2 regions of the Bradyrhizobium genosp. P genome follow, and region 2 is predicted to be linked to the other one. Evidence: riboswitches for the same ligand, from Rfam matches in the RefSeq annotation. Region 2 holds a riboswitch; the other holds the start of a gene.
What was found. Region 2 has a riboswitch for cobalamin ahead of ACP2YO_RS03830 (DUF1636 family protein). Riboswitches for the same ligand answer to the same signal wherever they lie in the genome.

Region 1 (11,581 bases), 1.9 Mb from region 2:
GTTCAGGATAACTTGCGTTCCATCTCATCTGTGAAATGGCAAAATCGTCAATCTTGTGGCGACATCGGAGCATCGCCCTAGTCTCATTCAATTTGCGGCGCTTGATCGAATGATACTGGCGTTGGGGACAGAACGTTGTCGCCATCAGTTGAGCGCTTCGGTCGTAAGATCGCAACTGGAGACGTCGTCCTCGAAGGATGATCGAGTTCGGCTGAGCGGCGGCGCTATCTTTTAACATCCACGCTGTCGTGTTCAGCCCGCCGTGTCCGGTTGGCGATATTTATGTCCGGAACCAGACACTGAGGCACAAGCATTCTGTCGACGCGGCACGTAACAGATGATCTTTCCTCAGTTAAAGCAAGGCTCGCGCAACATCTTTGGTGGCACATCGATTGCTGTAACACGGTGAAGGATGGGCACGGTCAGGGCGGTCCAACAGCCACCGACCGAGGAATCCATTGATTTGGTCCGCTGTGGTCCGGCGGCCACCGTGACAAACGGAAGGTTTTGAGAAGCCATGACAAGAGATGCGCCGACGTCCGCCGTCAAAGACGCAATGCAGGAGAGGCGAATCGACCTAGCTGCAGCCTATCGATTGGTTCACCGGCTCGGTCTCGATGACAGCATCTACACCCACATCTCGGCGAGCCTTCCCGACGGTCATGACCGTTTTTTGATCAATCCGTTCGGCCTGCGCTTTGAGGAGGTGACCGCCTCCAACCTCGTCACGGTCGATATCGACGGCAACATTGTCGACGATCCCCTCGGGCTCGGCATCAATCCGGCCGGCTTCACCATTCACAGCGCGATCCACTCGGCGCGCAAGGATGCGATTTGTGTGCTGCACACCCACACGATCGCGGGCGTTGCGGTTTCATCGCTGAAGGAGGGGCTGTTGCCGCTCAATCAATGGTCCTTGCAGTTCGCCGAACGTGTCGCCTATCATGATTACGAAGGGGTCGCGCTCAATCTCGATGAGCGCGCCCGTCTTGTCGCCGATCTTGGCGGCAAGTTCGTGATGGTGTTGCGCAACCACGGCATGATCACCTGCGGACGCTCGGTCGCCGAAGCCTTCAAATTGATGCACAATCTCGAGCGCTCCTGCCTTGCGCAGCTGGCGATCCAGGCTACGGGCGCGAGAATTGCGCCTCTCTCCGAAGGAGTCACCTGCCACACCGCCCAGCAATACGCCGATCTTTACGACAGCATCGAAGTGCAGGGAACATCTGATATTGAATGGGCTGCCTTCAGGCGGATGCTGGAGCGGACCGAACCTGACTTCATCAACTAGCACTGATGAAGGAAGCGGAAATGCACACATTGGCTTAGGCATGAATCTGATGGAATTCGATTTAGACCGGTTCGTTGACTTGTTAATGTTGCCCAACTGTCAAACCGAGTGCGGCATATCATTCGGTCGGTTCCGAAGAAACCGAGGAGCTTGGCTCCCTAATTTTCTTCATGAGGCGGCATTTTCCTGGCAAAAGAGCCTGCGCAAGTCGGTTCGTCTGCATATCCGCAAATGGAAACTTGTTCGGGTGTGTAAACGAGAGTCTCCCAGAACGATGTATCGTATGAGTCTGCTTGATAACAGCGTGCCGGACCGGGAACATCGTTTCGATTTGCGTCTCAGGGCTGTAGCCCAGATGGGCTCTCGCCTGGCGTCGTGCGCGAGCGTGGAGAAGCGTCGCTCAAGCAATTGCTGGCCGATGACGTTCGGGACGGATCTCGCTTTGTGGTTGTGCCTGAATTCACCGCGGTGGTGCGCCGACTGCCCGCTACGAGCACACGTTAAAGGTGGGCTCGGAGGATCCCCACCTAGACTGCACCGAGAGTGCGTGAAGGCGCGGCGCGGTTCGTTGTCGGCTTGGCACAAGAGTACAGTGCCCGGCAGCAATGCGAAACGTTTCCTCGCAAATTGGTTCTAGCAGGCGGAGCGCCATTATGAGCGGCCAGGATAGGGAGCCGACACTCGAGGATAAGCGCGTAACGACAAGCAAGCCAGGCGCGACAACTCTGTCGAGCCTGCTCGCCGAGATCCGGGCGCGTCGGTCTGAGTTCGTCGTCGCGCAGAAGATCCCAGACGATATCATCGACGGCTTTAAGCGGCTTGGCGTCTATCGAGCGATGGTCGCCAGGCGTTTCGGCGGCGAGGAGCGAACGCCGGCTGAGTTCTGCCGCATGATCGAGCGCATTTCCGAGGCGGACGGCTCCGCAGGTTGGGTAGCAAGCTTCGGCAGTGCCGCTTGCTATCTCGCCGCGCTCCCCATTGAGACGCTTCGCAGCATATATGCGAACGGACCCGACGTGGTGTACGCAGGCGGGCTTTTCCCGCTGCAGTCGGCCAAACGCTGCACCGACGGATTTATCGTCAACGGCGTCTGGCAGTTCGGCAGCGGCTCTTCCGGTGCGGACCTGATCGGCGTCGGCATCACGGTGGAAGGCGACTCAACCGAGGGCCTTCCGCGTGTTGCCGTGATGCCGGCCGATAAGGTGACAATCCGCTCCAATTGGGACGTGATCGGACTGCAAGGCACCGGCAGCCACGAACTCGTGGTCAGGGATGTCGTAGTGCCGGAGGAATGGACCCTGATCCGCGGCGGCCGGACGTCGCTCGATGCAGCGATCTACCGTTACCCGTCCGTCGCGTTCGCCGCGCAGGTGCTTGCGATCGTCGGCATCGGTATTGCTCGCTCCGCGCTGGACGATGTCATCGCTATGGCCAGGAGCCGCCCCTCGATCACCGGAGCGCCCGTTATGGCCGACCGCGGCTATATCCAGCTGGAGATAGCCAGAGCCGAGGCCATGCTGCGCTCCGCCCGCTCCTTCTTCTATGAGGCCACCGAGGAGCTGTGGAACGAAGCGCTCAATGGCGCGGCAAATCTGACCACGGTGATGCTGATGCGGCTCGCCGCGACGAATGCCGCACGATGCAGCGCCGAAGTCGCCAAGATCGCCTGCGGTCTCGGCGGAACCAAATCAGTCTACGCCACGCACAATCTAGCGGGGGCGATGTGCGACAGCTTTGTGGTGGCCCAGCACGCCTTTCTCAGCGAAGGAACGCTGCAGAGCGCCGGCCGGCTCCTGCTCGGGCTTCCAGCGCAGCCAGGTTTTCCATGAAATGATTCCAATACACGACCATTTCCGCACGACCTTCCGCAAAAAATACGTTGCGAGATGGCCAAGACTGCCGAAGCTACTCCCGTTGTCCATCCCCTCACTCGATGGCCGGGATTGCCGGGTCTGCATTATAGAGCCATCTGCGGCGCGAAAAGGATTACGCAGCCTGCCAATCTTATTTGGTCATCTAGAGCGTTTTCATGGTTGGTGACGATAACCGGCATCGGCGAGAAAGTTCAGGCATTCTGTTGGCGAGAAGCGGGTAAGGGCGTCGGCGATTGCGTTGTCGAGGGCTTCGAGAGTTCGTGCGCCTGCCTTGCGCAGCAGGGACTTTAATTTGGCGAAGAACTGCTCGATCGGATTGAGGTCCGGGCTGTATGGCGGCAGATAGCGCAACATCGCACCGGCCGCCTCAATGGCTTCGCGGACGCCCCTGACCTTGTGGCTCGACAGATTGTCCATCACGACAATGTCGCCCGACCGCAGCGTCGGAACGAGGAACTGCTCGACCCAGGCGAGGAATGTCTCGCCGTTCATCGGGCCGTCGAAGACGCACGGCGCGGTCATGCCGTCCTGGCGCAAAGCTCCGACGAAGGTGGTTGTTTTCCAATGGCCGTGCGGGACTGTGCAAACGAGCCTCTTGCCGCGCGCGCAGCGGCCGTAAAGCCGGGTCATTTTGGTGGACGCGCCGCTCTCGTCGATGAAGACCAGGCGCTCCGGGCTCAATTCCGCCTGACCGGCGCGCCATTCCACACGCGCCTCGGCGACATCGGCCCGATCTTGCTCCGCAGCTCTCAGTGACTTTTTTTGAGCGTCAGGCCGAGCTGGCGCAGGCGCTTCCACAAGCAGCCGATACTGACCTTCACGTCGTGCGTGGCCAGCAGCCACGCCCGGATCTCCTCCAGCGTGGCGTCTGGCTTGTGCACGATCCGCTGGCGCAGCGCTTCATCGTGAGCAGCAAGTTTCGGAGCCGGCCCGCGGCCCGACGGGCGAGCCGTCGTCTCGCCAGTCGCCCGCCAACGCCCCAGCGCCTTGTAAATGTAGGAAACGCTGACCCGCAGCAGCGGCGCTGCCTGATACGCTCCCATTCCGCCGTCGACGACGGAAATGACCCGTTCACGCAAATCTTGAGAATAAGGTGCTCCCATCAAAGCCTCCGCCTCGAATCAATGCGGAAACTGAATCATGGAGCAACCGCGCTGGGAATCCTCCGATTCCACCAATTGTGAAAATGCTCTAGAAGGGATCATCCTGGGCGGTGAGCCGCTTCTCGTAACAGATCACCGCATATCCGTGTAGCATCCCTTTCCTGCGGCGAACATAGCCAGCGCTCTCATAAAGTCTTTGAGCTCCTACTTGGATCGTTGTCGTGTCGAGTACGATCGACTTGAATTCCAGCGCAACGGCTCGCGACTCCAACTCACCAAGAATCCTTCTTCCAAGTCCGCGTCGTTGAAAGGCGGGATCGACCCGCATACGCTTCAACTCTACGACGCCATCATCAATAGGTTTCAGTCCACCCATGGCAGCGAGACGGCAACCAATATGCGCAAGCATGAAGTCACCGCCTGACCCGATGTATACCTCCCCGATATTCCGTAAATCATCCTCCCACGTGCCTTCCGGGCCACACACACTAACATCCTCCGATGCGGTTCTATGCAGATGCCATACGTTATCGGCATCCGCTGAATCGAACCGACGAAAGATCGCTTCGTCCTGGGGCATTGACCATCGCCTTTCGAGTAGCATTGGACGCCTGCGCCTCGGCATTGCTGTTTGCTTGCCCAGGTAAATCTACCTTCGGCTTACGGACGGGCTTGGCGTCAACAACCTCTGAGAAAGGACAGCCTCTATACTTTCCGTCGCTTCAACACCGACAAGTGGTCGACCTGGCTCAACCGTATATTTTAGAGCCGCACTACGGTGCATCCGGGTAAACCGATCCAGCGCACAAACACAGGATGCGCGCAACCCTTCGATTTCACCGCCGTGGCGCTCTATCACGGGCGATATGGTTGCAAACCTGGGAAAGTCCGCTTTCCCTTCCAGCCAACCTGGCTTGAACCACACGCGCCCCTTGTCTGGCGACAGCCAGCGGAATACCTCGCGAATGCATCGCTGCGGATAGTATTCGGACAGTCGATATAGGTCCCTATAAAACTGAGGCTTTTGGCGGAACAGCTCTTCACCGACGAGTAGCACCGAGACCGCCACGACGCGGGCTGAGAACCGGCCGCTTGGGCCAAGCGTATTCTTGTAAGGATTTTTTCCATAAAACACGCGAAACTGGCTAAACAGGTCCGGAGACATACGTTCATCAAAGCCAGTCAGAACACCACTTGCCGACTCAAGGCGCTCTAGGCATCGCGCAAGACATTGACCCGCATCCGCACCGGCCACATCACGCAACTCAAGTAGAGCGTCAATTGCTGACTGAAATTCACTCTCGATTAGTTGATGGCCTAAGCAAAAATCGCGCTCCTCCACGCCGGCCGCGCCAAGGCAATATACGCGTGCGTCGCTCTGCACCGGATTGGTAAGGATCATATCCTCATAGGACAAGACCCCAATGCTAGGCTGCCGCTGACAAGCCAAGCGCGCCAGGCGACTCAATGCCATTCCCACGGTCAGTTCGGCGTCGCAGGAAGGGAGGCGGGCAAACGCCGACATCTGATAAGCGCAATTGACGAGATACTGGATGTCTGTCTTGGCGACCTCGAAATCGGACTGCGGCAAACTCAGTAACAGCGCATCATAGTTCATCTCCGCGGTGGTTGCGCTTATGGTACGTCCAAGGGCCTGAACCGCTTCGTTCGGTCGTTCAGTGAATTTGATCTCCGCAATACAGTGCGGTAGTTGTTCGACGACAAAATTGCTGAGTAGCCCAAGCGGGCGTTTTCGCTGCTTGCGATCAATATTGTCGGTCAGGTGAGAAAATATGCTCTGCGAGAAGAGCGGCGGCTGTTCCGGGCGGCAAACGAACCACTATCGGCCATAGCTGAGGACATCCACGATGTCATTGAAAAACAGCTTTCATCTCGACACTTGACCCGTATCTTGCGGCCGGCGAGTAATCGTGCTTTTCGATAAGATCAGTCCGTTTGTCTGTTATCCTGCTGTCATTGTATGCGACCCGCTCAAGCACATTATCCGAGAAAAATTGCAACGATACTGCGCCCGAATTGACAATGCCGGACGCAGTCAACGAAAGCACGCCATCATTTGAAATGCAGATGAGCCCTGCCTCATTCAAGATTTTAAGCTCGCGAGCAAAGTATTCCTCAAGGGATACCCCAAATTCCTGCTCGAAGCGGGAGAGCAACACGCCGCTGCTTCGCAAAGCGAATATTAACGTTCTGCGCATGAGCTCGTCTTGCGACAGGACGACACCCTTCCACACCGGTTTCTCGCCCGCCTCAACCTTGTTCAAGTAGCGATCCAGATCTGCCTCGTTATAGAACTGGCACTGACTCATGTAACCAAATCCGCTAACCCCAAACGGGACCAGATTGTTGTCGTTCCAGGAATCGTATTTGCGGGTCTGTTGAACGGAGTGCGGCTGCGACCTCTTAGTCCAATAGAAAATCGGCCCATGGCGATAGCCGAGGCTCGTAAGGATGTGCTCCGCCATGAAATGCATTATGATGCGCTCCTTAGCCCCGGCGAACTGATATCGTCCGCTGGCCAAATGGCGAGCAACGGGGTCCGTCGATTTAAACATCAATGGGAATACGTTAAACTTCTCTATTCCCATATCGAGCAGGCCGATAAGGGAGTCGTACCAGCTTCGGAGCGTTTGCTGCGGCAACCCATACATGAGATCAAGAGATAGATTCTCAACGCTCATGTTTTTAAGCAACTTTACTGTCTGCATCACCTCATCTACACCGTGCCCGCGGTTTAGGATCCGCAAAATACTTTCATCTAGAGTTTGAACACCGAGAACGAAGCGATTTACGCCGCCTCTCAGTAAGGTCGATACGCGATCTGCAGCGTCCGCTTGCGTCCCAAGAGAGGGATGTAATTCGAAACTCACTTCGGACTTAGATAAATCAAAGCGCCGCTTAATCATGCCAAATAGCGTTTTGAGTTGATCGTTCGTCAAAAATGAAGGAGTGCCGCCTCCAATGAAGGCCGTCTCGATAGTTCTGCCGGCAAGCGCCGCGTCCGACCAACTCATCTCCTTTTCCAAAGCCGCCAAGTAACGCTCGATTCGCTCGGAAGGTGGATTGATCTGCTTGCCGAAGTGGCAAAAGGTGCAATATTGATGACAGAAGGGGATGTGGAAATACAGATCAATTGACGACGCAATCCGATCCAACAGCTTTTCGGGATTGAAGTCCCCCATTGCCTTAAGAGGCGGATATGTAGCGACGAGATAATCGTTGAACGCGTCAAGGTGCAAATTTCGCGACCTCAGCATGTCAATATTAATGTCGTACGACCTGTCGATCGCGAATTCCAGAGTCTCGGAATAGCTCGGCGCGCGCATCTTTTGGACTCCTTTAGCTTTTGCGTGCAGGCAAGGCGCGAGGGCGGCTCAGTTCGTTCGATGACGATAGGCCGATGTCGCAGCCGATGCGAACATTGCCCGTCTGCTGCGAAGCGGCGCCCAGGAATGCTTCGAGCGCCGCGGTGGGCTAGTATCCCTCGAAAAAAAGATGCGCGAACTCCCCGATGTGATGAAAGCGGAGTCGGTCGGCGAACTCGGCCCGATCCAGCGCGCTCCCGCACAACTTCTGTTCGCTTCCCCGCTCCCCTGGGGGCAATCGATCTTCGGAACGGAGACCGCGCTTCATCTGGTTTCCTCCTAATCGACGCTGCGAATCCGATTGTTGTGTGGATCCATCACTGTGCACTAGCAATCGACGTGCCACCAAAGGCGAACGCGCCTTGCTTCAAAAGAGGCCAGAAACATGTGCCGCGAGCGGCGAAGACGGAATACTTGCGCCTCGGCGTCCGATTACGGACATGAGTGTTTTCAACCGGACACGACAACCGGTGTATTGAGTGATGGCCGCGGTTTCTCGATCCAACTCAAACATCCGTTCAAGGATGATGTTCGCAATGCCGACCTTAGGGCCGCAGCGCTTTTGGCGGCAGTTCTAATTGGCTGATCCAGCGGTTGTCCCGAGCATCTTTGAAACTACTCCAACCTTCGACGGCATGCGACCGATGCTATCGTGATCATCGCAACTGCACTGATCGCTGTAAAAAGAACCCGGCCGGGCGCGGCAAGAGTGCAAGCGCTCCCGCGTTGCGCATCCCAGTTGACGCCAAGTTGCCATCAGCGGATGGACCGTTGCTCCCCGACCGACATCTTCGCGTGTGACAACGGCTGCGGCAGGTCTCCTGGCTCGCGGGTCGTTTCCTCGACGTCACTTTCCCAGGACCCAGATTCCCAGTGGCATATGACGAAAGATTCGCCGCTTACAGTTGCGGGGGCAGCCGTGGCGTTGGGAAATCCCGCACCACGTTCCCTTTTGATCTCCGTAAGGAGAACCGTCACAGATGATGTCAGAAGTTTGTCAAAGCCGGGGTCAATTGGCTCGTTGCACCACCGCGGTGCCGGCGATGGAGGTCTACCGCGTCGAAGAAAACGTTCGAGAGGTTGACGCGACGGTCCTGTCGCAGATAATCCAAGCTGTCGAGGTTCTCCAGGTCCCGCTTGATCTGGAGCTAAGAGGGAAGCCGGTGCGCTCTCGATCAATCCAGGATCGATGCAATGCCGGCGCTGCCCCCGCAACTGTAGGCGGCGAGCCTGCATCCACAAAAGTCACTGAAGCAAATGCTTCGGGAAGGCCGGATGCAGGCGATGACCCGCGAGCCAGGAGACCTGCCCCGACAACATGATCGTCCACGGGCGGGGTGTCCCGGTGGTACGCCAAGCAGTTGCCGCTTTGGTGGCTCTCTGCCCGCCGTCCGCCATGGCCTTTTGCCCCCACAACCATGGGGTTAAAGCTATGTCTACTCTCTCACTTCCTGTTGCAACACTCGGCACGCCCCGGATCGGGCCGCGCCGCGAACTCAAGCTCGCGCTCGAAAGCTATTGGGCCGGAAAAATCAGCGAAGAGCAACTTCTTGACGCTGCGGCCGGACTTCGCGTTGCCAACTGGGCTCGGCAGAAATCTCCCGGTGCCACCGTGATTCCGTCGAGCGATTTCTCGCTGTACGATCCGGTGCTCGATACCAGCGTCATGGTCGGAGCCATTCCGGACTCTTACGGCTGGAAAACGGGACCCGTCTCGCTCAAGACCTACTTCGCCATGGCGCGCGGCGCACAGGACGATGGGCACGATGCGAGTTGCGGCCACGCCCATCACGGGCACAGCACGGCAGCGCGGAGATGACCAAGTGGTTCGACACCAATTATCACTACATGGTGCCGGAATTTCACAGGAGCCAGACCTTCAGGCTGTCCTCACGCAAGCCCATCGAGGAATACGATGAGGCGAAGAGCCCAGGCTATCAGACTGGTCTGGTTCTGGTCGGCCCTGTCACATTCTTGAAGCTCGGCAAGAGCGCCGATCCGGCACTTGATCCGCTGTCGCTGCTGGATGATCTTTTGCCGGTCTATGTCGAGGTTCTCCAGGAATTGACGAAGCGCGGCGCTGAATGGTTCAGCTCGATGAGCCGTGTCTAGTTCTCGATCTCGATCGCCCGTCACGCGTTGCACTGCACCGGACCTATGCACGCTTCGCCAAGGACGTCCCCGGCCTCAAGATCATGCTGGCCACGTATTTCGGGGCTGTCGGCGACAACCTGGAAACCGTGTTGGCCTTGCCGGTTGCGGGCGTTCACCTCGACCTTGTCCGCGCGCCTGAGCAGCTGAGCGCGGTGGTCGACGAAACGCGGAAGGATCTCGTGGTCTCTCTCGGCGTCGTCGATGGCCGCAATGTCTGGCGTTCCGACCTTTCGGCGCTCCTTGATCGGCTCACACCCGCCATCGCGAAGCTCGGCGCAGATCGCGTACAGATCGCATCCTGCTGCTCGATGCTTCACGTGCCGATCGACGTTGAACTGGAGACCGATCTCGATCTCGATGTGAAGAGCTGGCTTGCCTTCTCCGTCCAGAAGATCGGCGAGCTTGCGGTCTTGGCAAGGGCGCTCGCCGGCGACAAGGGTGTCGCGGATGCGGTAGCCAGCTCGGACCTCGCGGCGACGGCCCGCCAGACGTCGCCAAAGATCCATGACCCGACTGTCGCCCGACGAATGGCGGAAATTGGCGAGACCATGCGCCGCCGCACCAGCTCGTTTGCGAACCGCACCGAGGTCCAGCGCAAACGTTTCGCTCTGCCAGCGTTCCTCACGACTACAATTGGATCGTTCCCGCAGACGGCGGATGTCCGCAACGCCCGCGCCGCGCATGCTCGGGGAAAGATGAGCGACGCACAATACGAGCAATTTTAAGGAGAGGCGGCGCGCGCCGTACGCTGGCAGGAAGACATCGGGTTAGATGTGCTCGTGCATGGCGAGTTCGAGCGTAACGATATGGTGCAGTATTTCGGTGAGCAACTCTCCGGCTTCGTATTCACGAAGCACGGCTGGGTCCAATCCTACGGCTCGCGCTGCGTCCGTCCTCCCATGCTGTTTGGCGATGTCTCGCGGCCGAAGCCGATGACGGTGGATTGGTGGCGGTACGCGCAGTCCTTGACCAAGAAGCCGATGAAGGCGATGCTCACCGGGCCAGTGACGATCGTGAACTGGTCGTTCGTTCGTGACGACATCTCCCGCAGCGAGGCATGCCGCCAGATTGCGCTCGCGATCCGGGACGAGGTAACCGATCTGGAGACGGCCGGCGCGACCATGATCCAGATCGAGGAAGCTGCGCTTCGCGAAGGACTGCCATTGCTGCGATCAGAGTGGAAGACCTATCTCGACTGGGCTGTCGACAGCTTCCGTATCTGCTCGTCCGGCGGCGCGAACGAAACGCAGATTCATACTCATATGCGCTATTCGGAGTTCAACGATATCATATGCGATAGCGGCGATGGACGCCGACGTCATTTCAATCGAGACGTCGCGCTCGAAGATGGAGCTGCTCGACGCATTCAAGGGCTACAAGTATCCAAACGATATCGAACCCGGCGTCTTCGACATCCATTCGCCGCGCGTTCCTGAGGCGGGCGGCCGAGATGCGGGACCTGATTGCGTCGGCCCGGCAAGGGCTATCCGACTCGCAGCTGTGGATCAACCCGGGTGGGCAATCGGGATAGTGCCGGACAAAATGTAAGACTTTCAATATGCCGATCCCAGCTTTTGGGTGCCGTAGCGAGCGGGCCGCTCTCGGGAAGTTCGTGATAGTAGAGGTCGAAAAACACGTCTTCCCGGCCCTTAGCGAAGCGTCGCCCGTCAGCCACCTCTCGAGCCCGACATGACATGGCGGGAACAATTGATCAGGACAGCGCCTCAACGGCTTCGCTACGACGGGCGGCGGGCTCCTGCCGGGAGCCTAGTC
Region 2 (11,581 bases):
TGCGCCCTCGGCGATATGGGCTGCCATCCGTCGCCTTTCGCTCTCGCCTCCGCCTGACGTGACGAACCATTCGGCGAGCGCGAGCGCGACCGGCACAGCCTCGCCCCGCGTGACGGCGCGACCAAGTTTTGCACCATCCGCCCGCACCATCAGGCCGCCGGCGCCATCGCGCTCGATCCGGACATCCGCAGATGCGCCGGCGAGCGTCCGCTCGCTGCCATCATCGATAGCGAAACCGAACTTGGTCGGGAGATCGAGAGGAGTACTGGCAAGACCGAGCTCAAGCTCGGCCGCAAGCGACGAGGTGTCGTCGCCAGCTGACCAGAATGGTGTCACCAGGACATTGCGTCGGGCTTCGGTCTCAGGATCGGGGTCGAGCAATCCGAGCCTTGCGAGCCCATCGATCAGGGGCGGATACCCGTGATCACCGACACCGCGAATCTGGAGATTGGCGCGGCTGGTCAGATCGATCAGACCGTTGCCGTACTGCCCGGCCAGATCGGCGATTCCCGCCGCCTGCTTTGCGTCCAATCTTCCGCCGTGCGGGCGAACACGGACCACGAGCCCGTCACCCGACTGCATCGGCCGCAGGGCGCCGGGGCACCAGGCCTTGATCGCAACCGCGCTCATGAAGCCTCCCGCAGCGATGCCGCGATCGAATTGCGCCGCGTCTGCCACAGCGACGCCTCATGCAACCGGGTGAAGCAGGTTTCGATCGCAGCCAACGCCGCCGGATTATTCCGTGCCATGAAGGCGCAAACGTCGTCATTGCCCAGCGTCGCGTCATAATAGAGATCGAACAGATGCGGAGGCACCGCGCCGGCAAGATGGGCGAAAGCGGCCATATGCTCGAGCGTCGCGGTGATCTCGGCGGCACCACGAAAGCCGTGGCGCATCATGCCCGCGATCCAATCCGGGTTGGCGGCACGCGCGCGCACCACCCGCGATATTTCCTCGGTCAACAGGCGGGCACGCGGCTGATCCGGCCGCGTCGCATCGAGGTGATAGAGCGATGGAACCTTCGAACCAAGACGCCCGGCGGCGGCCGCAATGCCAGCTTCATGCGCGGCGTAATCCGCCGCCAGCAGCAGGTCGGTCTCCGGCAGATCCTGGGTGTGGACAAAGCTGTCGGCCGCGGCGAGCCTTGCCTCGATGCCGGCGCGGTCGGGCCGCATTTCGCCGTCGGACGCAAAAGCCCAGGACGACGCCGACAGCCAGGCTTCGCCGGCTGCCTCGCGCGATTCCTGCGTGAAGACATCAGGAACCGAGGCGATGCCGACGCCATAGTGTCCGGGACGAGGCCCGAACACGCGCGACACATGCTGTCGATAAGGATTGTCGTCACCCTCCTCGCCGCGTTCGCACAACGCCTCGGTCGCAGCCTCGAACAACTGGGCAAGGCCCGGAAAGACATCGCGGAACAGCCCCGACACGCGAAGCGTGACGTCGATGCGGGGACGGCCGAGCTCGGCCGGTGCGACGATGTCGTAACCGGTCACGCGGCCCGATCCGTGATCCCAGCGCGGCGCGATACCTGCGAGATGCAAGGCCATCGCGAAATCCTCACCGGCCGTGCGCATTGTCGATGATCCCCAGAGATCGACGACGAGCCCTTTCGGCCAGTCACCGTGATCCTGCAGATGGCGGCGCAGCAACTCGTCGGCAAGCTTGACGCCTTGCGCATGTGCCGACGGCGTCGGCACGGCGCGCGGATCGACGGCAAACAGGTTGCGTCCAGTCGGCAGCACGTCGCCGCGCCCGCGATAGGGAGACCCCGATGGGCCCGGCGCAACCCGCCTGCCGGAGAGCGCATCGCGCAACGCATACTTCTCGGCCTCGCCACAATCGCCACGGCCGAACACATGCAGACCGTCGCCGAACTGGCTTTCCTTGAGATCGCAGACAAAGCGATCGATTTGTGGAATGGCTTCGGCCGCAGAGACCGAGGCGGCAGGCCCCAGATCCTCCTCCAGCCCGGCCATCCGCGCTTCCTCGCGGATATCAGCGATCAGACGCTGGCGCCGCGCGGGATCAAGCCCGTCGGCAGTCGAATATTCATCGAGCAGCTGCTCGAGCCGGCGCAACCCCTCCGGCAACGCGGCTTGCGCCAGCGGCGGCGGCAGGTGACCGATCGTGACGGCGCCGATCCTGCGCTTGGCCTGCGCCGCTTCGCCGGGATCGTTGACGATGAAGGGATAGACGATCGGCATGTCCCCGATCAGCGCCTCCGGCCAGCAGGCGGAGGACAGCGCAACGGACTTGCCGGGCAGCCATTCCAGCGTTCCATGCGCGCCCATGTGGACCATTGCGTCGGTGCCTTGCTGCCGGAGCCAGAGGTAGAACGCGACATAGGCATGGCGGGGCGTGCGCGAGAGGTCGTGATATTCGGCGCCGCGATGACCGAGGTCACCGCGTTCCGGCTGAACGGCGATGATGGACTTGCCGCATCGTATCGCCATGAAAGGAAATTCGCCGCTACGGCAAACGGGATCATCCTCCGGCGCACCCCAGGAGCTCGCGAGATCGTCACACAGCGAGCGTGGAAGGCTGGCAAGTGCCGCGCGATAGTCGGCGATGCTCCACGTCAATGTCTGCCGCAACAGAACGTCGCCCAACGACTTGACCGTCTCGACATCAAAGTCGGCCGCGCCGAGATCCGATAGCAGCGCATCGACCGAGGCGAGCGCATCGAGCCCGACAGCATGTGCGATCTGATGGGGGCGGCCCGGATAATTGGATAGTATGATCGCGAGACGTTTCTCGCTGGTCGGCTTGCTGGCAAGCCCGTGCCAGGCGGTCACACGTGCTGCCGCAGCCGCCACACGCCCATCGTCCGGCCGGTGCGCAAGATGGGCAAATTGCAGATCCGGATCGCGCTCACCAGCGGACTTGAAGCTCACGACACCCGCAAACAACCGCCCGTCGACCTCCGGTAACACCACGTGCATCGCCAGATCACCGGGGGAAAGACCGCGAAGCGAGCCAGCCCAATCGTCACGCTGCGCGGTGGACAATGCGACCTGGAACACCGGGCATGATGCGACATCGAACGGCGTCGTGCCGTCGTCACCGACAGCAGAGAAGGCGGTCGCATTGACAATGGCAGCAGGAGGACATTGTTCAAACCGGGCACGCAGCCAATCGGCGACGCCAGGTGCCTTCAGCGACACGACGAATACGCCGCATGCATCAAAGCCTTTCTGCCGCAATGCCGCGATCAAAGCATCGACCGGCGCCATATCACCGGCCGCAAGATATGATCGATAGAAGGTCACCAGCGCCCGTGGCCGGCCATCCGATGCTGGCAGCACCGCGACGACGCCACGCAAAGGATCGTAGAAACCGATCTCGGGAAGATCGATTTCACCGACGACCGGTCCGGCATAGAGTCCTGACGCCAGTGCCAGCTGGGCAAGCACGGCCTGCGCTGCGACAGGACCGCTCTTGTCACAGAGCACCTTGAGCCTGCGCAGCGTCGAGACCGGCAGTGTGGAGAATTCATCCAGCCGCGGGTCGTCACGGCCATCTGCCGGCAGCACCGCGAATGCAATGTTACGGTCTTTCGCCAGGCGATGCAGGGCGGCCAATCCGTACGACCAGTAAGGTTCGCCTCCGATCAGCCGCACGAGGATGCCCCGCGCCCGCGACAGCGTCCGTTCGATATAGGTGTCGACCGACAGCGGGTGGCGCAACTCCACCAGATTCGCCAGCCTCAGCGATGGCAGCGCGCTGCGGCCTCGCCGCCAGCCGGACGCGAATACGGCGAGATCGCTGTCCGAAAACGAGAGCACCACGAGATCGGCCGGATCCTGGCCGAGGTCCCTTGGTGTCGCGGTCTCCTCAAGCCCGCGGCTTTCCCGGAAGACGACGTGCATCAGACACCTAGACGCGCCCTGATGGCGGCTTCATCGATATCGCCGTGTTCGCCGATCACGACCAGCTTCGACTGCCTCGGCCGTGCGCCCCACGGCATGTCGAACTGGTGCCTCACCCGCTCGCCGACCGATTGCACCAGCAATCGCATCGGCTTGCCCTCGACTGCGATGTAACCCTTGGCGCGCAGCACATTCTGCTCGCGCGCCAGTCCCTTGATCGACGCGACCAGCGCATCGACGTCCACGATCTCCGGAAGATCGATCACCACGGAATTGAAATCGTCGTGTTCGTGGTCATCTTCGCCGTCATGGTGCGACGGACGCGCAGCGAGATCATCCTCCGCCGCGGCCCCAATGCCCAGGATCAGGCGTGCATCAATCGTCCCGTCCACGACGGGCAACATTGGCACCTCCCGCGGCATTTCGGCCCTGATTGCCAATTTGGCTGCCTCGAGCCCTTTCGAACCCGCCAGATCTGCCTTGGTTAGCAATACAATATCGGCACACGCGATCTGGTCCTCGAACACTTCCGACAGCGGCGTCTCGTGGTCGAGATTTTCGTCCGCCGCACGCTGCGCGTCCACCGCAGCGGGATCCGGCGCAAAGCGGCCGGCTGCGACCGCCTCCGCGTCGGCCAATGCGATCACGCCATCGACCGTGATCCGCGAGCGGATCTCGGGCCAGTCGAACGCCTTGAGCAACGGCTTCGGCAACGCGAGCCCCGACGTCTCGATCAGGATGTGATCGGGCTTCACGGGGCGCGCGAGCAATTGCTCCATGGCCGGGATAAAATCATCGGCGACGGTGCAGCAAATGCAGCCATTGGCGAGTTCGATGATGTTTTCGGTCGGACAATTGGCGTCGGCGCAGGACTTCAGGATGTCGCCATCGACGCCTTCGCTGCCGAACTCGTTGACCAGCACCGCGAGCTTCTTGCCGTTGGCGTTACGGATCAGGTGCTGGATCAGCGTCGTCTTGCCTGACCCGAGAAAGCCGGTGATGACAGTGACCGGAATTTTGGTGAGCGTGTTCATTCTGCGGCCTCTGGCACGACGGCAACGGGTGGAATCCGGGCAAGCGACTGCTTGCGAAAAATCTCCGGACGGCTGCGCCACGGCACGATGCCGTTAGGCGCCGCCGCATAGGCGGACGCACCGGCGATCACATCCGTCGCGTTGGCGGCGGACAGCCGGCCGTAGACATAGGACCAGCGCCCCGGAGCGCTGAGCGCGACCGAGCAGCCTTGGCTGCACGCGGAAAGGCATTCAACCGGAACCAGCGTGACACCATCAGGCACACCCGCATCGAGAATTGCGGAATGCAGGCGCGCACCGGGCGTCACCTCACCTTCCTCCAGCGTCTGGCCAGCGCGGCAGGTGGTGCAAACATGAAGTGTAACGGTCATCGCCCTTCCTGGATTAACGACGGGAGGCGATGAGGCACACGAACCCATCTATAAGGTTCGTTCCCCGTCGCGGAACACCCCGTCCGCCGGTCTCAAACATCACGCTGGCAGGTCTCCCGGCTTGCGGAGCAGGGTTTCCACCCTTCGATCCCCGCCTTCCCGACCCCATTTGGGGATCAGTGGCTTTGGACATCTCTCCGGTCACGGTCGCGGGGGCGGCTGCTCTTCGGACCAAACCTTGCGGCTTCGGCCTATCGCATTCCCTCTTCGCCTGTCATAGGACAGGAACCAACGTAAACCCACCATTCGTCCTGGCCCAGAACTTGTCAAGGCAAAGGAATGTCAGATGAATTCTGATCAACACCCCGGCGACGAAGCCGTCGGCAGCGAGGCGTCGCTGGACGATCGCCACGCCGCCAAGATGGCGAAAAAGAAGGTCGCCCGGGACAAGATCATGGCGACCAAGAGCGGTGAAAAGGGGCTGATCATCGTTCATACCGGCGCGGGGAAGGGAAAATCCTCCTCCGCCTTCGGCATGATCGTCCGCTGCGTGGCGCACGGCTTTCCCTGCGCGGTCGTGCAGTTCATCAAGGGCGCCTGGGACACCGGCGAGCGCCGCCTGCTCACCGGGCATTTCGGCGATCTCTGTCAATTCCATGCCATGGGCGAAGGCTTCACCTGGGAAACACAAGATCGCGCCCGCGACGTCGCCGCGGCGCAAGCCGGCTGGGAAAAGGCTAAGCAACTGATCTCCGATCCGGCCTTGCGCATGGTCGTGCTCGACGAGATCAACATCGCGCTTCGTTACGATTACCTGGCGGTCTCCGACGTCGTCGCGTTTCTGACGACATCGAAGCCGCCGATGACCCACGTCGTGCTCACCGGGCGCAATGCCAAGGAGGGGTTGATCGAGATAGCCGACCTCGTCACCGAGATGACACTCGTGAAGCATCCCTTCCGGTCCGGCATCAAGGCCCAGCCGGGCGTCGAATTCTAGCGGAAGCCGAGCAGGCAAACGCCATGGCGCGCGCATTGATGATCCAGGGAGCAGGCTCGGACGTGGGCAAATCGCTCATCGTCGCGGGACTGGCGCGCGCCGCCAGGCGACGCGGCCTGCGCGTGCTGCCGTTCAAACCGCAAAACATGTCGAACAATGCCGCTGTGACCGTCGACGGCGGCGAGATCGGACGTGCGCGGGCGTTGCAGGCGCTGGCCGCTGGCGTCGAACCGCACACCGACATGAATCCGGTGCTGTTGAAGCCGGAGACCGATGTCGGCGCGCAGATCATCGTGCAGGGAAAGCGTGTGGCGACCGCGCGCGCGCGCGAATATACCGCGATGAAGCCCTCGTTGATGGGCGCGGTGCTGGAGAGTTTCGAACGGCTGAAGGATCGCGCCGATCTCGTGCTGGTCGAAGGGGCCGGCAGCCCGGCCGAAGTCAACTTGCGCAAATCCGATATCGCCAATATGGGCTTTGCGCGCCGGGCCAACGTCCCCGTCGTGCTGATCGGCGATATCGACCGTGGCGGCGTGATTGCGCAACTGGTCGGCATCAAGACGGTCATCGATCCCGAGGATGCCGCGATGATCCAGGGCTTCGTCATCAACAAATTCCGCGGCGACCCGACGCTGTTCGACGATGGCTACCGGTTGATCGAAACCCGTACCGCTTGGCGTGGGTTCGGGGTGCTGCCCTGGTTCGCCCGCGCCGGCGAGCTTCCAGCCGAAGACGCGCTCGGGCTCGGTGAGGCGCGCAAGCCCGGCCAATGCAAGATCGCCTTTCTTGCGCTGTCGCGGATCGCGAATTTCGACGATCTCGATCCGCTGAAGCTTGAACCCGGTGTCGATCTCGTGATGGTGCGCCCCGGGGAAGCCATCCCGGGCGATGCCAGGCTCGTCATCCTGCCCGGCACGAAATCGACGCGCGGCGACCTCGCGTTTCTGCGCGCCCAAGGCTGGGATATCGATCTTCTGGCGCATTGCCGCCGTGGCGGTCACGTGTTGGGCGTTTGTGGCGGATACCAGATGCTCGGACGCAGCGTGGCCGATCCCGATGGAATCGAAGGGACCGCCGGCGAAACGCCCGGTCTCGGACTGCTTGACGTCGCGACCGTCATGACCGAGCAGAAAACGCTCACGCGGGTGACGGCCGTCCATGCCGCCACGGATCAATCGATCAGCGCCTACGAAATCCATATCGGGCATACCGACGGCCCCGATCGGGCACGCCCGTTTGCGTCGGTTGGCGGAACGCCGGAGGGCGCTGTCTCCGGCGATGGACGCATCCTGGGCAGCTATCTGCATGGACTGTTCGCGTCCGACAGCTTCCGCAAGGCATTCCTCGCGCAACTCGATATTCCCGTCGCGGACCAACCGTACGGTGCAAGGGTGGAAGGCGCGCTCGAGGCGCTCGCCGATCACATCGAAGCTCATCTCGATGTCGCGGGGATGCTGGCGCTCGCTCGTTGATCGTCAGCGCGACAGCACGACGGCGAGCCGCGACCATTCCGTTTCGCTGCCGGGCAAACCCAGGCGGAGCCATCCCGGTCGTTGCTCGAAGACGCGCGACCAGATATGGTCACGCGCAAGCATCTTCTGCGCGACCAGCGCATCGCCGGTCTCGTAAAGCCGGAACAGCGGCGTGCCGCCGACCAGTGTCCAGCCTTGCGGTCGCACTTCCTCATCGAGCCTGAGACTGTCGTGCGCCAGGCGTGTCGATGTCGCCTTTGCCCAGGCCTTGTCGCGCAACGCCCGCCGCCCGATGGCAATCGCGGCACTCGACACCGGCCAGGGACCCGCCATTGCTGCAAGCGCGGCGATCTCGCGCTCGCCGCAGATCGCAAAACCGAGTCGCAGGCCGGCAAGCCCGTAAAACTTTCCGAACGAACGCAAGATCAAAAGCCCCGGCCGTGCCGCCTCAGGCGCCAGCGAGAGATCAGGAACAGGGTCGGCAAAGCTCTCATCAATCACCAGCCGGCCGACGCGCGGCAGGAGCGCCAGCAGATCGCTCGGATCGTGGCGCCTGCCGTCGGGATTGTTGGGATTGGCGACCACCGCAAGATCAGCGCCCGCGAGCGCCCCGAGATCGGAAACTTCGGTAACGTCCCAGGCGGAGGCCGATAGAGCCGCAGCGTATTCGTTGTAGGTGGGCGCAAGGATGCGCGCCCGGCCGCGAGAGGACAAATGCGGCAGCGCTTGGATGGCCGCTTGGGCGCCCCCCATCGCGATGATCGGCGCATCGGTGGCGTAGGCGTGCCGCGCCGCGTCATGAAGCGACTCGATGTCGGATCGCGAAGGCAGAGCCTTCCAGATTCCCGGTTCGACATCGACGGATGGATAAGGCAGCCGATTGATCCCGGTCGACAGGTCGATCCAGTCCTCCGCACGGCCGCCGAAGCGCCGCTGAGCGACATCGAGATTGCCACCGTGCTCACGCATCTGCCGTTCCCTCACACGACGGCCAGGATCGCAAGCGCCACAGCCAACAGCATCATGGCGCGACGATAGAGCTTTAATCCCCGGCGGATATCGGCGGCATCGGGATCGCGCGCGCTTTCGTTCAGCCAAGGCTCATTCGCAACGCTTCCGTGATAAATCCGGGGACCACTGAACCGCACGCCGAGCCCACCGGCCATCGCCGCTTCCGGCCAGCCCGCGTTCGGAGAACGGTGGCGGTTTGCATCTCGCAGCATGCACGACCACGCCTGCAACGGCTGGGGAGAGAGCAGCACGAAAAGAAATCCGTTCAAGCGCGCCGGGATAAGATTGGCAAGATCGTCGATGCGGGCGGCAACCCATCCAAAGGCTTCGTGCCGCTCCGTGCGATGACCGATCATCGAGTCGAGCGTATTGATCGCCTTGTAGCCGACAATTCCCGGCAGCCCGAACAGGGCGCCCCAGAACACCGGTGCCACGACGCCATCGGACGCATTCTCGGCCAGGCTCTCGATGGTCGCGCGCGCAATGCCGGCACTATCGAGCGTGGCGGGGTCGCGTCCGACGATGTGCGCGACCGCCAGACGTGCGCCGGCGAGATCGCCGGACTCCAGGGGATCCGCGACCGCCGCGACGTGATCATCGAGCGAACGCAAGGCAACCAGCGGCCACGCCAGAATTCCCACCAGGATGACGCGGGTCCATCCCGAGGCCAGCACGAGCTGAACGGCCCAACCGAGCGTGGCCGCCAGCGCAATCACCAGGATAGCTGCCGCAACGCCGGCCGCGCGACGGAATGCGGCCGTGTCAGACGTCCGGTTGCAGGTGGTATCGACGACGTTGATGACCCAGCCGAGCCAGGTCACGGGATGGCCGACACGCGCAAACAGCCAGGCCGGCCAACCGATCAGGGCATCCACCGCCATCGCCACCGCCATCGCTCCCGCAAAGCCCACGCTTTGTCTCCCGCCTCGATCTCTCCTGATGCGCAAGACCCCGGCCGAGCGCAAGCCCCGCGCGGCTGATTTCAGCTTTGTCTTTCATCGCGATTGGTGATTACTGCTGGGCCGACAGGAGATCATGATGGCCGCGATTTTGGTAACGGGCGGAGCTCGATCGGGAAAGAGCCACCGCGCCGAACTCCGCGCGCGCGCCTTTCCGGGTCAGCCCGTCTATATTGCCACGGCCGAGGCGCTCGACGCGGAAATGGACGAACGTATCGCCAGGCACCGCGCGCGGCGGGGAAGCGACTGGATCGAACGGGAAGTGCCGCTCGACCTCGTCGAGGCACTGAGCAAGACCGACGGCGGCGGCGCGAGGCTCGTCGATTGCCTGACGCTCTGGCTGTCAAACCTGCTTCATGCCGAGCGAGACTGGTCGCAGGAGGTTACACGCCTGGCCGAAGCGCTGGCCCGCCAGCGCAGCCCGGTGATCCTGGTCACCAACGAGGTCGGCCTCGGCATCGTGCCCGACAATGCGTTGGCGCGGCTATTTCGCGACGCCGCCGGACTCATGAACCAGACTATTGCCGGCGTCGCAGACGAGGTGGAATTCGTGGTGGCCGGCCTGCCGATGAAGCTTAAATGACGTGCTGCATCAACCGCCTTGCAGGTACCATGGCGGCCCCCCTCCTCCAGACGGGACGACGATCCTGATGGTCTCATTCGACGATACGTTTCGCCGTCAACTCCACGAGCTGTTCGTGTGGCGTCGCGACGTGCGTCGCTTTCGATCGGACCCGCTGCCGGGCGGCACCATCGAACGGCTGATCGAGATCGCCTGCCTTTCGCCATCCGTCGGCCTCAGTCAGCCGTGGAGGTTCGTCATCGTCGAGGACAGCGCGAGACGCCGCGCCGTGATCGAGGATTTCAGGGCATGCAATGCCGAGGCCCTGCAATCCTATTCGGGCGAACGCGCGGCAAAATATGCGGCTCTCAAGCTATCAGGCCTCGAGGAAGCACCGGGCCACCTGGCCGTATTCGCGGAAAAGACCGAAATCATCGGCGCCGGTCTCGGGCGCGCAACGATGCCCGAAACCACCGAATATTCCGTCGTAGCCGCGATCTGCTCGATGTGGCTCGCCGCTCGCGCGGAAGGCATCGGGCTGGGCTGGGTATCGATCCTGAATCCAGCTTGCATCGACAAAATTCTCGCCGTGCCGGAGTCCTGGAAATTCATAGGCTATCTGTGCATCGGTTACCCCGAGGCAGAGCTTGACCGACCCGAGCTCGAGCAGGCCAGGTGGGAATCACGACGGGGTTCGGGTGAATTCACAATCCGACGCTAGCGGAGCGACGCACGGTCCCGACTGGAACGGTGACGCTCGCTGGCGCGCCGATATCGCGTTCTCCGTATTGCCGGATTTTTCCTCGCCCTCAGCGCCGCGATCTTTTTGATCTTCGGGCAGTAAGAAGGCCGCCTCAGTTGGCGGCCTCGATTAACAAATGTTAGATTCCAAGAAACCAGATGGGCTTACCGGCAAAGAATCAATAGCTAACGGCGGGCGCATAGCGCGTGGCTGCTTGATTGCCCGGATAGGTCCCTCACCTTCAAGCAGTGAGAAGCTGCGACTAGATCTTGCCCCCAAGACCCAGTCGGAGAAAACCTACCACTGGGTTGGCGGCTGGGGCCGTTTTTCGATAGCCTTCGATCTGACGCGAAAGGATCCGCATTGAAGCAAGCGAAAGCTGAAGCGTGACGAGTAACTGATCAGCCGAGCCGTAAGTTTCCGGCCGACTCCTTGCCGCGATCGGCGACAATCTCGTAACTCACCTTGGCGCCCTCAGCGAGCGAACTGAAACCGGCTTTCTCAACTGCGGAGATATGGACGAACACGTCCTTGCCGCCGCCATCCGGTTGTATAAAT

Region 1: another riboswitch for cobalamin. It lies ahead of metE (5-methyltetrahydropteroyltriglutamate--homocysteine S-methyltransferase); the one in region 2 lies ahead of ACP2YO_RS03830 (DUF1636 family protein).

The regions. Positions count from the first base shown of each region.
Region 1 covers NZ_CP188195.1:2,627,065-2,638,645, reverse strand. The annotation lists gene ACP2YO_RS12755 (class II aldolase/adducin family protein) at 518-1,291, shown strand; gene ACP2YO_RS12750 (acyl-CoA dehydrogenase family protein) at 1,945-3,120, shown strand; one part of gene ACP2YO_RS12745 (IS630 family transposase) at 3,319-3,932, opposite strand; one part of gene ACP2YO_RS12745 (IS630 family transposase) at 3,932-4,268, opposite strand; gene ACP2YO_RS12740 (GNAT family N-acetyltransferase) at 4,357-4,848, opposite strand; gene ACP2YO_RS12735 (hypothetical protein) at 4,918-5,886, opposite strand; gene ACP2YO_RS12730 (coproporphyrinogen-III oxidase family protein) at 6,140-7,615, opposite strand; gene ACP2YO_RS12725 (hypothetical protein) at 7,785-7,937, shown strand; cobalamin riboswitch at 8,449-8,645, opposite strand; cobalamin riboswitch at 8,757-8,981, shown strand; partial or broken gene metE (5-methyltetrahydropteroyltriglutamate--homocysteine S-methyltransferase) at 9,087-11,321, shown strand.
Region 2 covers NZ_CP188195.1:775,321-786,901, reverse strand. The annotation lists gene cobG (precorrin-3B synthase) at 1-630, opposite strand, end outside; gene cobN (cobaltochelatase subunit CobN) at 627-3,875, opposite strand; gene cobW (cobalamin biosynthesis protein CobW) at 3,875-4,909, opposite strand; gene ACP2YO_RS03830 (DUF1636 family protein) at 4,906-5,280, opposite strand; cobalamin riboswitch at 5,370-5,588, opposite strand; gene cobO (cob(I)yrinic acid a,c-diamide adenosyltransferase) at 5,627-6,277, shown strand; gene ACP2YO_RS03820 (cobyric acid synthase) at 6,301-7,749, shown strand; gene cobD (threonine-phosphate decarboxylase CobD) at 7,753-8,718, opposite strand; gene cbiB (adenosylcobinamide-phosphate synthase CbiB) at 8,730-9,671, opposite strand; gene cobU (bifunctional adenosylcobinamide kinase/adenosylcobinamide-phosphate guanylyltransferase) at 9,799-10,302, shown strand; gene bluB (5,6-dimethylbenzimidazole synthase) at 10,370-11,002, shown strand; gene ACP2YO_RS03795 (cold-shock protein) at 11,425-11,581, opposite strand, start outside.